DNA from 4 places in the Undibacterium sp. Ren11W genome. Region 4 is predicted to be linked to each of the others. Evidence: predicted binding sites of a transcription regulator. Region 4 holds the regulator's gene; each other region holds the start of a gene.
What was found. Region 4 encodes sigma-54, which starts transcription at its own class of promoters, with help from an activator protein. Its sites were predicted from a motif close to TGGCANGNAANCTGCTTT; they were not measured.

Region 1: the regulator sigma-54 is predicted to act here: its motif matches at 1,492-1,509, upstream of nirB (nitrite reductase large subunit NirB).
Region 2: the regulator sigma-54 is predicted to act here: its motif matches at 1,809-1,826, upstream of ACO0K8_RS10550 (TorF family putative porin).
Region 3: the regulator sigma-54 is predicted to act here: its motif matches at 1,357-1,374, upstream of ACO0K8_RS05665 (PEP-CTERM sorting domain-containing protein).

Annotation. Positions count from the first base shown of each region.
Region 1 is NZ_JBMPPB010000004.1:162,338-165,457, forward strand. It holds gene ACO0K8_RS11365 (nitrate/nitrite transporter) at 1-1,110, opposite strand, end outside; gene nirB (nitrite reductase large subunit NirB) at 1,541-3,120, shown strand, end outside.
Region 2 is NZ_JBMPPB010000003.1:399,593-402,712, forward strand. It holds gene ACO0K8_RS10540 (ammonium transporter) at 1-638, opposite strand, end outside; gene ACO0K8_RS10545 (P-II family nitrogen regulator) at 658-996, opposite strand; gene ACO0K8_RS10550 (TorF family putative porin) at 1,012-1,749, opposite strand; gene ACO0K8_RS10555 (accessory factor UbiK family protein) at 2,095-2,325, shown strand; gene ACO0K8_RS10560 (YifB family Mg chelatase-like AAA ATPase) at 2,345-3,120, shown strand, end outside.
Region 3 is NZ_JBMPPB010000001.1:1,260,989-1,264,108, reverse strand. It holds gene ACO0K8_RS05670 (bifunctional diguanylate cyclase/phosphodiesterase) at 1-337, opposite strand, end outside; gene ACO0K8_RS05665 (PEP-CTERM sorting domain-containing protein) at 702-1,262, opposite strand; gene ACO0K8_RS05660 (DUF4870 family protein) at 1,703-2,065, opposite strand; gene serB (phosphoserine phosphatase SerB) at 2,242-3,105, opposite strand.
Region 4 is NZ_JBMPPB010000008.1:81,947-85,066, reverse strand. It holds gene hpf (ribosome hibernation-promoting factor, HPF/YfiA family) at 340-684, opposite strand; gene ACO0K8_RS16940 (RNA polymerase factor sigma-54) at 806-2,293, opposite strand; gene lptB (LPS export ABC transporter ATP-binding protein) at 2,311-3,054, opposite strand; gene lptA (lipopolysaccharide transport periplasmic protein LptA) at 3,057-3,120, opposite strand, start outside.

The sequences.
Region 1 (3,120 bases), on a different contig from region 4:
AGACAGACCGATTTGGTAACTGCCAGTGATCTGATGCGAATAGCCGAGGCTGGAGGCTAAGTAGAAGCCGCCGATACCACCGGCCATACCGACCAGTCCGGTCATCACGCCCATCTCTTTGCGGAAACGTTGCGGCACCAATTGAAACACCGCACCGTTGCCGGTGCCGAGTGCCAGCATCGCTCCCACAAACACGATCACTGCGCCAGTCGCTGATTGCAAGCCGGTGGAGGCTATGAACAGAAAGGCCGCTGCGATCACATACATCACCGACAAAGTTTTGATGCCGCCGATGCGGTCGGCGATGCGCCCGCCCATAGGTCTGACCATAGAGCCGGCGAACACGCAGGCGGCCGTGAAATAACCAGCAGTTACCGGGGTTAGGCCGTATTGGGTATTGAAGTAAATCGTCAAAGAGGAAGCCAGGCCAGAGAAGCCGCCAAAGGTCACGCTATAGAAGAACATAAACCACCAGGCATCCTTATCTTTTAATACCGCAAGGTATTCGGTTAAGGATTTAGTCGGCACCTCGCCCGGCGCATCTTTGGCGAACACCAGATACACCGCCAGTGCAAGCAACAAGGGGATGATGGCCAGGCCAAATACATTCTGCCAGCCGAACATAATTGCTAAGGTTGGGGCAAACAAGGCAGCGAAGGCGGTGCCAGAATTGCCGGCTCCTGCAATGCCCAGCGCTGTGCCCTGATGCTCAGGCGGATACCAGCGGGATGCCAGCGGTAATGCCACCGCAAAGGCAGCACCAGCGACGCCCAGTATGATGCCCAGAAACAGCAATTGCTCATAGGTGTGCAGATTACCTAACCAGGCCCAGCTCAGGCCGGCGATCACGATGACTTGCCCGATCAAGCCGGCTTTTTTTGGTTTTAAATGATCCACCAGCATGCCCATCACGATACGCAGCAAAGCTCCGGCCAGCAAAGGGGTGGCCACCATCAAGCCTTTTTGCGCGGCGCTTAAACCTAGGTCTTTAGCGATCTGTATACCTAAGGGCCCGAGTAAAACCCAGACCATAAAACTGAGGTCGAAGTAAAAGAAGGCGGCTAGTAAAGTCGGGGTGTGTCCGACTTTCCAGAAAGAGGTTTTTTGCATAATCGCTCCAGCGTAGTAACAGCGTAATAAGTAAGTGGTGAGGGCCGGTGCTTGAGACCAGTCTTTGCAAGCTTTAACTAAGCTATTGCAATTGCCGTGCCATCTGTTTTGGCGCATTTTAGTGCTGCGCTAGCTGCATTTGGAGGCAAACTAGCTAAGTTAGCTCCCTCAAATTGTGCGTTGCACCAGATGGGTAGTCTGAATGCCACTTTCGGGTGCGAATCAGACTGCTTTGCTGAATTTCGGTGCTTCAAAGTTTTTGCTCGCACCAAATTAACTTTGGATAGGGTGTTGGTGCGCTGTGCTAAATACATGATTTTGCTTGTTTTTCCGACGCTTGTATTGCTGGCGCAGTCAGGTCTGAATAAGATTCCTCGAAACTGGCATTGCTTTTGCTTATACGAGTGCAAGACAAGCAAAGGAGTGAGCGATGAAAAAATTGAAGCTAGTGATGGTAGGGAACGGTATGGCAGGTGCACGTACCTTAGAAGAGTTATTAAAGATCGCCCCCGATCTGTATGACATTACGGTTTTTGGTGCAGAGCCGCACGCCAATTACAATCGCATTCTTTTGTCCCCGGTACTGTCTGGTGAACAAGCCTTCAAAGACATCATGCTTAATGATGAAGCCTGGTATGCAGAAAACAATATCACCCTGCATCTTGGTAAAAAAATCGTCAAAATCGACAGGGTAAAACGCATCGTGATTGCCGAAGATGGCACCGAGGCCCAATACGATCGCCTCCTGATGGCCACCGGTTCTTCACCATTTATCTTGCCGGTGCCTGGCAAAGACGCGCCAGGCGTGATTGCTTATCGCGATATTTACGACACCAATACCATGATCGCTGCGGCCGAGAAGCACAGCCATGCGGTGGTCATTGGTGGTGGTTTGCTCGGTCTGGAAGCGGCTAACGGCTTGATGATGCGCGGCATGAAGGTATCTGTCGTGCATTTGCCAGGCTGGTTGATGGAACGCCAACTCGACCCGGTCGCCGCCAAAATGCTGCAAAAATCTTTAGAAGATCGCGGCCTGAGCTTCCTGCTGGAAAAAAATACCGAAGCCATCCTGAGTGACGATCAAGGTCACGTTAAAGGCATACGTTTTACCGATGGTTTAGAAATCCCTGCGCAACTGATCGTGATGGCGGTCGGGATACGCCCGAATACCACACTGGCCGAATCGGCCGGTCTGCATTGCAACCGCGGCATCGTGGTGAACGACACCATGCAAACTTTCGACCCGCGTATCTATTCGGTTGGCGAGTGTGTGAATCATCGCGGCACCGCCTACGGTCTGGTCGCGCCTTTGTATGAAATGGCGAAAGTCTGCGCCAATCATCTGGCCAATTTCGGTATCGCGCGCTACCAGGGTTCGGTCACTTCTACCAAACTCAAGGTCACCGGTATCGATTTGTTTTCGGCTGGCGAATTTATGGGCGGCACTGACACCGAAGCGATCATCTTGTCGGATCCTATCGGCGGCGTGTATAAAAAGCTGGTGATTAAGGACGATAAATTAGTCGGTGCCTGCCTGTATGGCGATACCTCGGACGGTAGCTGGTATTTCAAACTGCTACGCGAAGGAAAAAGCATCGCCGAGTTCCGCGACACCTTAATGTTTGGTGAATCCAATACCGGCGACACTGGGCATGAAGGCTATAGTAAAGCCGCCGCCATGCCCGATACCGCCGAAGTCTGCGGTTGTAATGGGGTTTGTAAAGGCAGCATCGTCAACACGATTAAAGAAAAAGGCCTGCTCACTTTGGACGAGGTGCGTAAGCACACCAAGGCATCTGCTTCTTGTGGTTCATGCACTGGCTTAGTCGAACAGATCTTGATGTTTACAGTCGGTAGCGATTACAGCGATGTGGCGAAAGTTAAAGCCATGTGCAGCTGTACCGATCACACCCATCAAGAAGTGCGCGATGCGATCAAGGCACAAAAATACCTGACCGTGGCAAGCACCCAGCAAGGCATGAACTGGCGTACCCCTGACGGTTGTTCTAG
Region 2 (3,120 bases), on a different contig from region 4:
GCGCGTTCGGCAAAAGCACCAATGATCAGACCGCAAGTAATCGCTGCAAACGTTGCCTGGAAGGCGACGTAGACAAACTCAGGAATCACCACACCTTTGCTGAAAGTGGCAGCGGTAGAGAAACTGGCTTTGGCCGGATCCCAGATACCGTTTAAAAATAGACGGTCAAACGAGCCTATGAATTTACCACCTTCGGTGAAGGCCAGGGAATAACCATATACACACCACAATACAATGATCACAGCAAAAATCATGAACACTTGCATCAGGATAGACAGCATGTTTTTGGAGCGTACCAGTCCACCGTAGAACAAAGCCAGACCCGGTATCGTCATTAAGATGACCAACAAGGTCGAAACCATCATCCAGGCCGTATCGCCTTTATTTGGCACTGCTGCCGGAGTCGCCGTTACCGATGCTGCGCTGGCTTCAACTGTGGCTGCAGGTGCTGCGACTGGCGCTGCAGCGGGTGCGGCTTCTGCCGTAGCTGAGGCTGGTGCCGTGACTGCAGATGTTACTGCGCTGGTGACTGCTGCCGAAGCGGCAGCGGCCTCATCGGCCGCCATTGCGGAAGAAAATACACTAGCAGACAGCATCAAAGTGCTGGCAGCAAGTAGGTGTGCAAATAGTTTTTTCATGAATGTCCCCTGTGGCCGATTAGAGCGCGTCGTTGCCGGTTTCGCCGGTACGGATACGCACTACTTGTTCTAGTGAGTAGACGAAAATTTTACCGTCACCAATTTTGCCTGTGCGGGCAGCTGTTTCTATCGCCTCTATCGCTCTGTCTACGATGGTATCGTCGACCGCTGCTTCGATTTTTGTTTTAGGCAAAAAATCGACGACGTATTCGGCACCACGATACAACTCGGTATGTCCTTTTTGACGGCCGAAACCTTTTACTTCGGTAACGGTGATGCCCTGTACGCCGATCGCCGAAAGTGCTTCACGCACTTCATCGAGCTTAAAGGGTTTGATGATTGCAGTAATTAGTTTCATGGTGAGCTCGACTATTTAGAATGTTTTAACTGCAGACAAAACAACGGCGGTTTTGCCTGTGAATTTACTGTCTGGAGCTGGAGTGACATACAATTTTTCGTTGGCGTTGGTACCGATGACGGCCAAGCCAAAATTCACGCCGAAAAATTCTTTATTCACGCCGACTTTCCAGTCGTCATAGGCTACCGCACCATTGTTATTCACAGATTGGTGACCATAATGCAAGCCCAGGGTATAACCAGGAGCGACTTCAAAATTCGCGCCCAGATCGAGGTAGCCACTATTTTTGCTGTTATCAAAGCCAAACAGATTCGTCACCGCTTGAGAATATTTGATATACCCAGGTCCGTAACCAATTTGGCCGTAGATCTCGGTGGTATTGGCATCAACCGCTAAACCATTCGATGGGTAAATATACGAGAGCACACCGACATCGTAAGAAACACCAGGGACGATTTCACCTTTTTTACCGCCGTACACATCCCATTCAAGATTCCCACTACCGCCGGCATCTTTGATCCATTTAATGCTAGACAACCAGGTCCCTGCATAAAAACCGCTAGGGTTATGCGTGTAATCGGCACCACCTTGCAAGGCTGGGTCCAAACGGGATTGTGAGATACCGCGATAGCGGTAATCACTGACGGCGCCAATATTGAAACTGAGTTCATTGTCTGGCTTAGCATCTTCTGCATACGCCAGACTGCCAGTGAAAGTTGCTGCAACTGCGACACAGAGTAGTAGTTTTTTCATTGCGTTCCCTCTTTTGGTTGTTTAACAAATTGAAAGATTTTCTTGCTTTTGATTTTGTATAAGCAGAAGTCGTGCCAAGTATTAAGATGACGCAAAAAATAGGGAAAGACGTTTTCACGTTTCATAGTGTAGCGAGTGCCACAATGTGGATAAAAGACGCTATGCTTGGAACGCTATGCGCTATGATAGTCATAAAACTTTCGCAAGATAATAGTAAAATATCATTTAACACATCGACGCGCATTCGTGTCCGCACCAAGTTAAGGCGGAGCAAATGACATGCTGCAAATAGTCCGCACCAAAATTGTGCGAAAAGCGTACAAGAACCACTTTATTAGGAATACTATGGATAAGCAAAATTTCTTTTCTGATATGCAAGCTAAAATCAATCAAGCTTTGGAAAACTCTCCGGCAAAAGACATAGAAAAAAATGTCAAAGCCATGATGAGCCAAGGCTTTGCCAAGCTCGATTTAGTCACGCGCGAAGAATTTGATATACAAGCACAGGTATTGGCCAAGACCCGTGCCAAGCTAGAAGAGCTGGAAGCGCGCGTGGCGCAACTAGAAACCAAATAAACTAGCAACGCGCCAGGCCATGGCACTCGCCGTACTCAAGAGCCGCGCCCTGAGCGGCATGGACGCGCCTGAAGTCACGGTGGAAGTCCATTTGGCCAATGGCTTACCCAGTTTTACCATCGTTGGCTTACCCGAAACCGAAGTCAAGGAATCAAAAGACCGGGTGCGGGCGGCTTTGCAAAATGCCCGCTTCGATTTTCCGGCTCAGCGCATCACAGTTAATCTGGCGCCAGCCGACTTACCGAAAGAATCGGGACGCTTTGATTTACCGATCGCGCTAGGGATACTGGCTGCATCCGGGCAAATCCCCGCTGACTGTTTAGATCAATACGAATTCGCCGGCGAGTTATCTTTATCAGGCGAATTACGTCCCGTACGCGGTGCACTGGCAATGACTTTTGCGATCTGCAAAGGTGCAGAAAATACTGGTCAGCAAGCGCGCGCGTTTATTTTACCCAGAGCCAGTGCTGCGGAGGCAGCGCTGGTCGCGGATGCCGTCATTTATCCAGCCGACTCGCTGCTACAAGTTTGCGCTCACTTCGCCGCTAGCGATCCAGACACTAGGCTGAGCCGTCAACAGCTAAGTAAGGTTGCGATACGCCAAAGTTATCCTGATTTTTCTGATGTGAAGGGGCAAGCGCAAGCCAAGCGCGCCCTGGAGGTGGCGGCCGCGGGCGGTCATAGCTTGATTTTGGTCGGCCCCCCGGGCACAGGAAAATCCATGTTGGCAGCGCGTTTCCCTGGAATATTGCCGAGCATGACGGATCAGGAAGCGCTGGAATCGGCGGCGGTGCA
Region 3 (3,120 bases), on a different contig from region 4:
ATAAGGTATGCGCGAAATCTATCATGCTGACCGCCAGAAAACCGGCGCCAAGTATCATCCTGTGGCTGTTACCCGACTGCCTGCGTAAGTTCCAGGCGAGGGCAAACACCATCGCCGAAACCGCCATCGAGATAAATTCAAGTAAGGTGTGCAGCGGCAGGTAGTTGGCCGGCGTAGCAAAAAATTTAGCTGCCGGAAGGAGGTGGCCAAAGATCAGCAGCAGCGTGAGCACTGTTACCCAAAAAACCTGCGGCGACCAGGCGTTGAGCAAGGCCGTCGCGGGAACGCGTCGGAATCGAGTCAGGGGGGTATTTGTGGCGGCTTGCTCAGTATTCATGTCACTCCATGAACTAATGACTTAAATCGGCTTAAATTCTAGTGCGACCGATAATGAGTGTAGCGTATAAAGTTAGGGAGAAGCACCAAGCTCTGCAATTTTTGACCGGGCAATGCACACCAAAGTAGCCGCTGCCAGAGCAGCACTTATTCATTTTTTCGCTATTGGCAGACGACGCAAGAAAGCTAAGAGCAGGGATGAGGAGCTTTTATGTTTTCCGGTATCAGTGAGACGTTGATCGCACTAAGCAAGCACTGTTAAGTCTTCGGTCTTTTAGTTCTGAAATCACGATAGACAAAATAATAGCCCGTACTCGACGGGCTATTTGAAGGCTGTTTGAATGCTAGTTGAGGGGGGGGGTGTATCAAATTTTCTTGCGTCGGGACAGTCCCAAGCCCGCCAAGCCAAGACCAAAAAGAGCAAGTGTGATAGGTTCTGGCACCGCTGTTGACTGGAGGCTCAATATATTGTTGGCACTTTCTATGGCGGGTCCAACGCTGAAACCGACTTGGAATCCTAAGCCATTTGGATCGAAGTTCACCAAATTAAATGCGCCGACCAAGTTGTAATGCACGTTAATTTGGTCGCCGAGGAGCCAATTGGTGCTAGATGAGGACCAGATGCTTTCGCCATAACTGCCGGTTAAATCATAGACATAGTTAATTGCTTGTTTCGTTGGGGCGCTGACGCTAATCGATGAGGCTCCAGCGTTGAATGATGAAATCCAATCCAGAGCCGGGTTGGATACATGTCCGAAACCGAATTGATGTTGGAAGCCGGAACCGATCGTTGTGATGCTGCCGACGATATCAAAGGATATATTTGTGGCGCTTGTCGATAGATTGTTGAGGACTACGCTGGCATTGGAGGTAGCGGCTGACAAGGCCAGCGCCAGTCCTGCGACTAACTTGTAAAAGTTACTCATGATTCTTCCCCTTATTTATTATTGGATGATCTGCCGCAAATATTCTTTGCCGTTGTTTTGCTAGCGCTGGCGGAAATTTATTGCCAGTGTTTCCAAAGCATAAAGTGTGCCAAAATTTTTTGTTGAATATAATCAATGCGTTCGGATCTGCATCGATCTTGACTGACGAATGCGTGTAAATTTTTTCGACAAACTAGGGACGTAGGAGCGCTTAAAAGCTAGGGCTACCTGCGCAGTCGATATGGCTGGAAAAATGTGGATCGTACGTGTGTGCGAAAAAATCCCAATTTGCGATTATTCCTGACGGTTGCTCAAAAACCGGTAAAGCCTCTGATTTGCACTGTCCAGCGCGGCTTGGATATGCGCATGAACGGCGCTGCGCTACCGTGTGTTCTTGAATTGCTAGAAAAGTCGCTTAAAATTCTTTTATTCCGCAACAGTTAAACGTCCATCGCTTTATTCGCATTCAGATCGGCGAAGCCCTTGATCAGGCGGTAGGCCTTCCATATCCATGCGCCTACCCAAATCAGCCATGCTAATGGGATGCCTATGATGCTGATGAACAGTGCCAGACCCAAGATCATCCAGAATAAATACCAAAAGAATGAGCGTATCTGCCAGGTGTGGTGGCTGTAGACGAAGGTGCCGGCGGCGTCGCCACGTTTCACGTAACTAATGATGAGCGGGATCCAGGAAAAGGCTCCCATAGAAAACACCAGGCTCGCAGCGTGGAATAGATACAGCATCCAGGCCAGATTTTTAAGGGTTTGCAGCTTTTCGTCCAAAACGAGTTCTTGTGTCATGTTGGCCTTTTTGTGGATGTGGTCTATCTGTGGTACGAATGTTGTACATAGTACATTTATAGCATACTCCGGCCTGGTATATTTCAAGATCGCGCTATGACTATGCGCAAACGCACGATTTATACAAAAAATGAGGGGAGTATATGATTCCCACCCCTCAATTTACTGCGCGCAGACTAGCGCAGTAAATTCAACACGCCATCGAGGCCGACAAAATTGAGTGCCACGTCCGCTTGCGCGCGCACTACCGGTTTGGCGCGGAAGGCGACCGACATGCCGGCAATTTTCATCATTTTCAGATCGTTCGCACCGTCACCCATGACGATGGCCTGGCTAGTGGTTATCCCCATTTCGGCGCAGACGCGTGCTACCGTGCGCTGTTTTTCGTCGGCATCGACAATCCCTCCGACTACTTTGCCGGTGAGTTTACCATCGGCGATTTCCAGTACATTGGCATGCGTGTAATCAAGCGTCAAGCGGGTTTTCATGCGGTCGGTAAAGAAGGTGAACCCGCCCGATACCAGCAGGGTTTTTAATCCGGCTTGCTGGATTGCCTTAAGCATTTTGTCTGCACCCAGTGACAATTGCAGACGTTCGTCGTAAACTTTTTGCAGGGCAGACGCATCCAGACCTTTCAGCAGAGCGACACGGCGCGTCAGGCTTTCTTGAAATTCGAGCTCGCCACGCATCGCCGCTTCGGTGATTTCTGAAACCTGGGCTTTCAAGCCTTGCATGTCAGCGATCTCATCGATGCATTCTATGGTGATCAGGGTGGAGTCCATATCCATCGCCACCAGTTTAAAGTCGCTGAGTTTTCTTTCGCTAGCGGCGAAGGTGATGTCTATCTGCAGAGCATCGCACTCGGCCGTGATTTGCTGTTGCAGTTCCGGCGTGCATGCCGCTTGCTGCAGGCACACCGCCTGCGGCGAAAGTTGCAGGGTGTTGTGAGTCTGGCTCAGATCAGCGATGCGCTGTATTAATGCCAGATCATTTTGGTCGAAGGCGCGCAAGGCTTGCAGGGTAATGTTGATCAGGTTCATGCTGTGGGCTTCAGT
Region 4 (3,120 bases):
CTGGTCACGCAATCTGCATGCGGCTTGCAGCCGAGATAGGCTGGAAACCCGCATGAATAGTGCGTGTTAGGCATGCTGCCATTTTGAAATTTAATCAGCAGCGAGTGCAGGATGTTCTTGTGCCCATGTTTTATCGAAATTTTAGATTGCCATTTTATCGAAATTTGTCCGCTAATCAAATGAATCTGTGAAGAGATTCGAAAGGTGCAAAGAGACAATCGCAGCCCTACAAAAACGATTGCACAAGATGTTTTTTTTGCAGATGCACATATCTCTTTTGCCAACAAAAAAGGACGCTGAAGCGTCCTAGTTTTGGGTTCCCTTTGTGGGTTGATAGTTTTACACTGAGGCTGGATCAGGAATATGTTTGATCGCTTGATGCGGATGTTCCTGAATTTTGTCTTTGTGTTTAATGACTTGCCTGTCTAGTTTGTCTATCAGTGTGTCGATGGCAGCATACAGATCCTGCGCCAGACTTTCAACGTGAATATCTTTACCGCTGATGTGCAGATTAATATCTGCTTTATGACGTTTGTCCTTTTCTCGGAGCTTGTCGACCGTCAGGATGACGGCGATATCAATGACTTGATCGAAGTGTCGCCTGATACGTTCTAGCTTGTTTTGTACATGTTCACGAATTGCAGGAGTTACTTCAAGGTGATGACCACTGATGGTGAGATTCATAAAACGCTCCTATGGTGATGTTACTTGATGACACTATCGCTATTACTATGCGCCCAATCTGAAAAACCTGTTTGAGCTAAATCATATATAGCAATCTAACGCAAAATTTCAAGAACAATTTTTACAAAGATTTTCGCAAACTGACCGGTGGAATTTTAAGGGCTTCGCGGTACTTGGCGACTGTGCGGCGCGCAATGACCATCCCTTGTTCACCCAGCATGTCTGCAATCTTGCTATCAGAGAGTGGGCTTTTCTGGTTTTCTGCTCCTATCAATTGTTTGATGAGTGCTCGTATCGCCGTCGATGATGCTTCACCCCCTGTTTCAGTGGCGACATGGCTACCGAAAAAATACTTCAACTCAAACATACCATGTGGGGTCAGCATGTATTTCTGAGTGGTCACACGAGAAATTGTACTCTCATGTAAACCCAGTGTATCAGCAATTTCGCGCAAAACAAGAGGGCGCATCGCGACCGCTCCATGTGTGAAAAAATTCCGTTGTCTTTCGACTATTGCTTGCGAAACCCGTAAAATCGTCTCGAAACGTTGCCGCATATTTTTGATCAGCCAGCGTGCTTCCTGCAACTGGGGATTAAGACTGCCATCCCCACGATTTTGCTTCATGATATTGGCGTACATGCTATTGACACGCAGCTTAGGCATGATGTCCTGGTTCAATAACACTTGCCATCCATCAGCAGATTTTTTGACTATTACATCCGGCACCACATAGTCGGAACTACTGACTGCAAACTCGGCGCCAGGTTTGGGTTTGCATAAACGTATCACCACCTGTGCCTCGCGCAAATCCTCATCGTCACAATTAAAAACCTTCTTTAAGCGAGCAAAATCGCGTTGTGCAAATAAACCTAATTGTGTTTCTACGATGGCAAGTGCGAGGCGTCGGGTGACGAAAGCGATTTTGGGCAGGCGTTTGATCTGCAGCGCCAGGCACTCGGAGCAGTTACGTGCGCCAACACCGGCAGGATCAAAACTTTGTACCATGAGCAAGGCAAAACTCAGCTCTTCAGGCTCAACCAATAGTTCTAGAGGGATGCTGGAATGAATATCTTCCAGGCTCTCTATCAGATAACCGCTATCATCGAGGGCGTCGATTACCAGTTCCACCAAGGCCAGATCGCGCGGTTCGCGCAGATTCAGACGCATTTGCTCCAGCAAATGTTCTTTAAGTGAAATATGCGCCGCTTCTAACTGCGGTCTTCCCTCATCCTCTTCCGAGGATTTACTGCCTTGCGGAGCATCGTCAAAACTCCACTCGGTTTCGCTAGGGCTGACACTATCGGCCGCGTTGCTAACTTCTGAGATCTCGCTGGAGTCGGTATTGGCGTTACTCTGATCTTCAGCAGAACTGACGCCGAACTCCGTTTCAGACCGTGATTCAGTACTGCCAATGGCGCCGTCCGCCAACAAGCGTACCGCGCTATCGAGTGGATTATCGACGCGCTCTAGCATGGGATTTTCTATCAGCAAGTTTTCTAGTTCTTGATGCAGTTCCAGCGTGGACAATTGCAGTAGCCGTATCGATTGTTGCAATTGTGGCGTGAGTGCCAGATGTTGCGAGGTGCGTAGCTGCAGGCTTTGCTTCATGCTGAGTGTGATTTCCGCTACATGCGGAAATGCTCTCCCAAATAGACGCGCCTGACCGATTCGTTGCTGATGATTTCTTCTGGACTACCGCTGGCTAATACGGCACCCTGATTAATGATGCAAGCGTGGTCACAAATGCCTAAGGTTTCGCGCACATTGTGATCTGTGATCAAGACGCCTATGCCGCGATTTTTTAAAAAAACCACGATGCGCTGTATCTCTATGACGGCAATCGGATCGACCCCGGCAAACGGTTCATCAAGCAGGACGAAACGGGGATTGGTTGCCAGTGCGCGGGCAATTTCTACCCGTCTGCGCTCACCACCAGATAGCGATAGCGCTGGATTCTCTCGCAAACCTTCGATTTGTAAGTCGTCGAGTAGGGCATCGAGACGTTGCTCGATGGCAGCTTTGCTCAGAGATTTTCCGTGTTCATCGGTTTGTAGTTCGAGTACAGCGCGGATATTGTCCTCCACCGACAACTTGCGAAATACTGAAGCCTCTTGCGGTAAGTAAGATAAGCCGAGTTTGGCGCGCTGGTGTATCGGCATGCGCGAGATATCAACGCCGTCGATATCGATTTTTCCTGCATCTGAGGGGACCAGGCCCACGATCATGTAGAAGGACGTGGTTTTACCAGCGCCATTCGGGCCTAGTAAGCCGACTACTTCGCCACTTTTTACTTCTAAAGAAACATCGCGCACTACCTGGCGCGCCCCATAGCGTTTTTGTAAACCCTGGATGACGAGTGTACTAGTCATAATTATTTGGCTGGAGTATTCATGTTGACTGGCTTTGCCGGTTTAGGTTGCAGCGTCAATTTCACA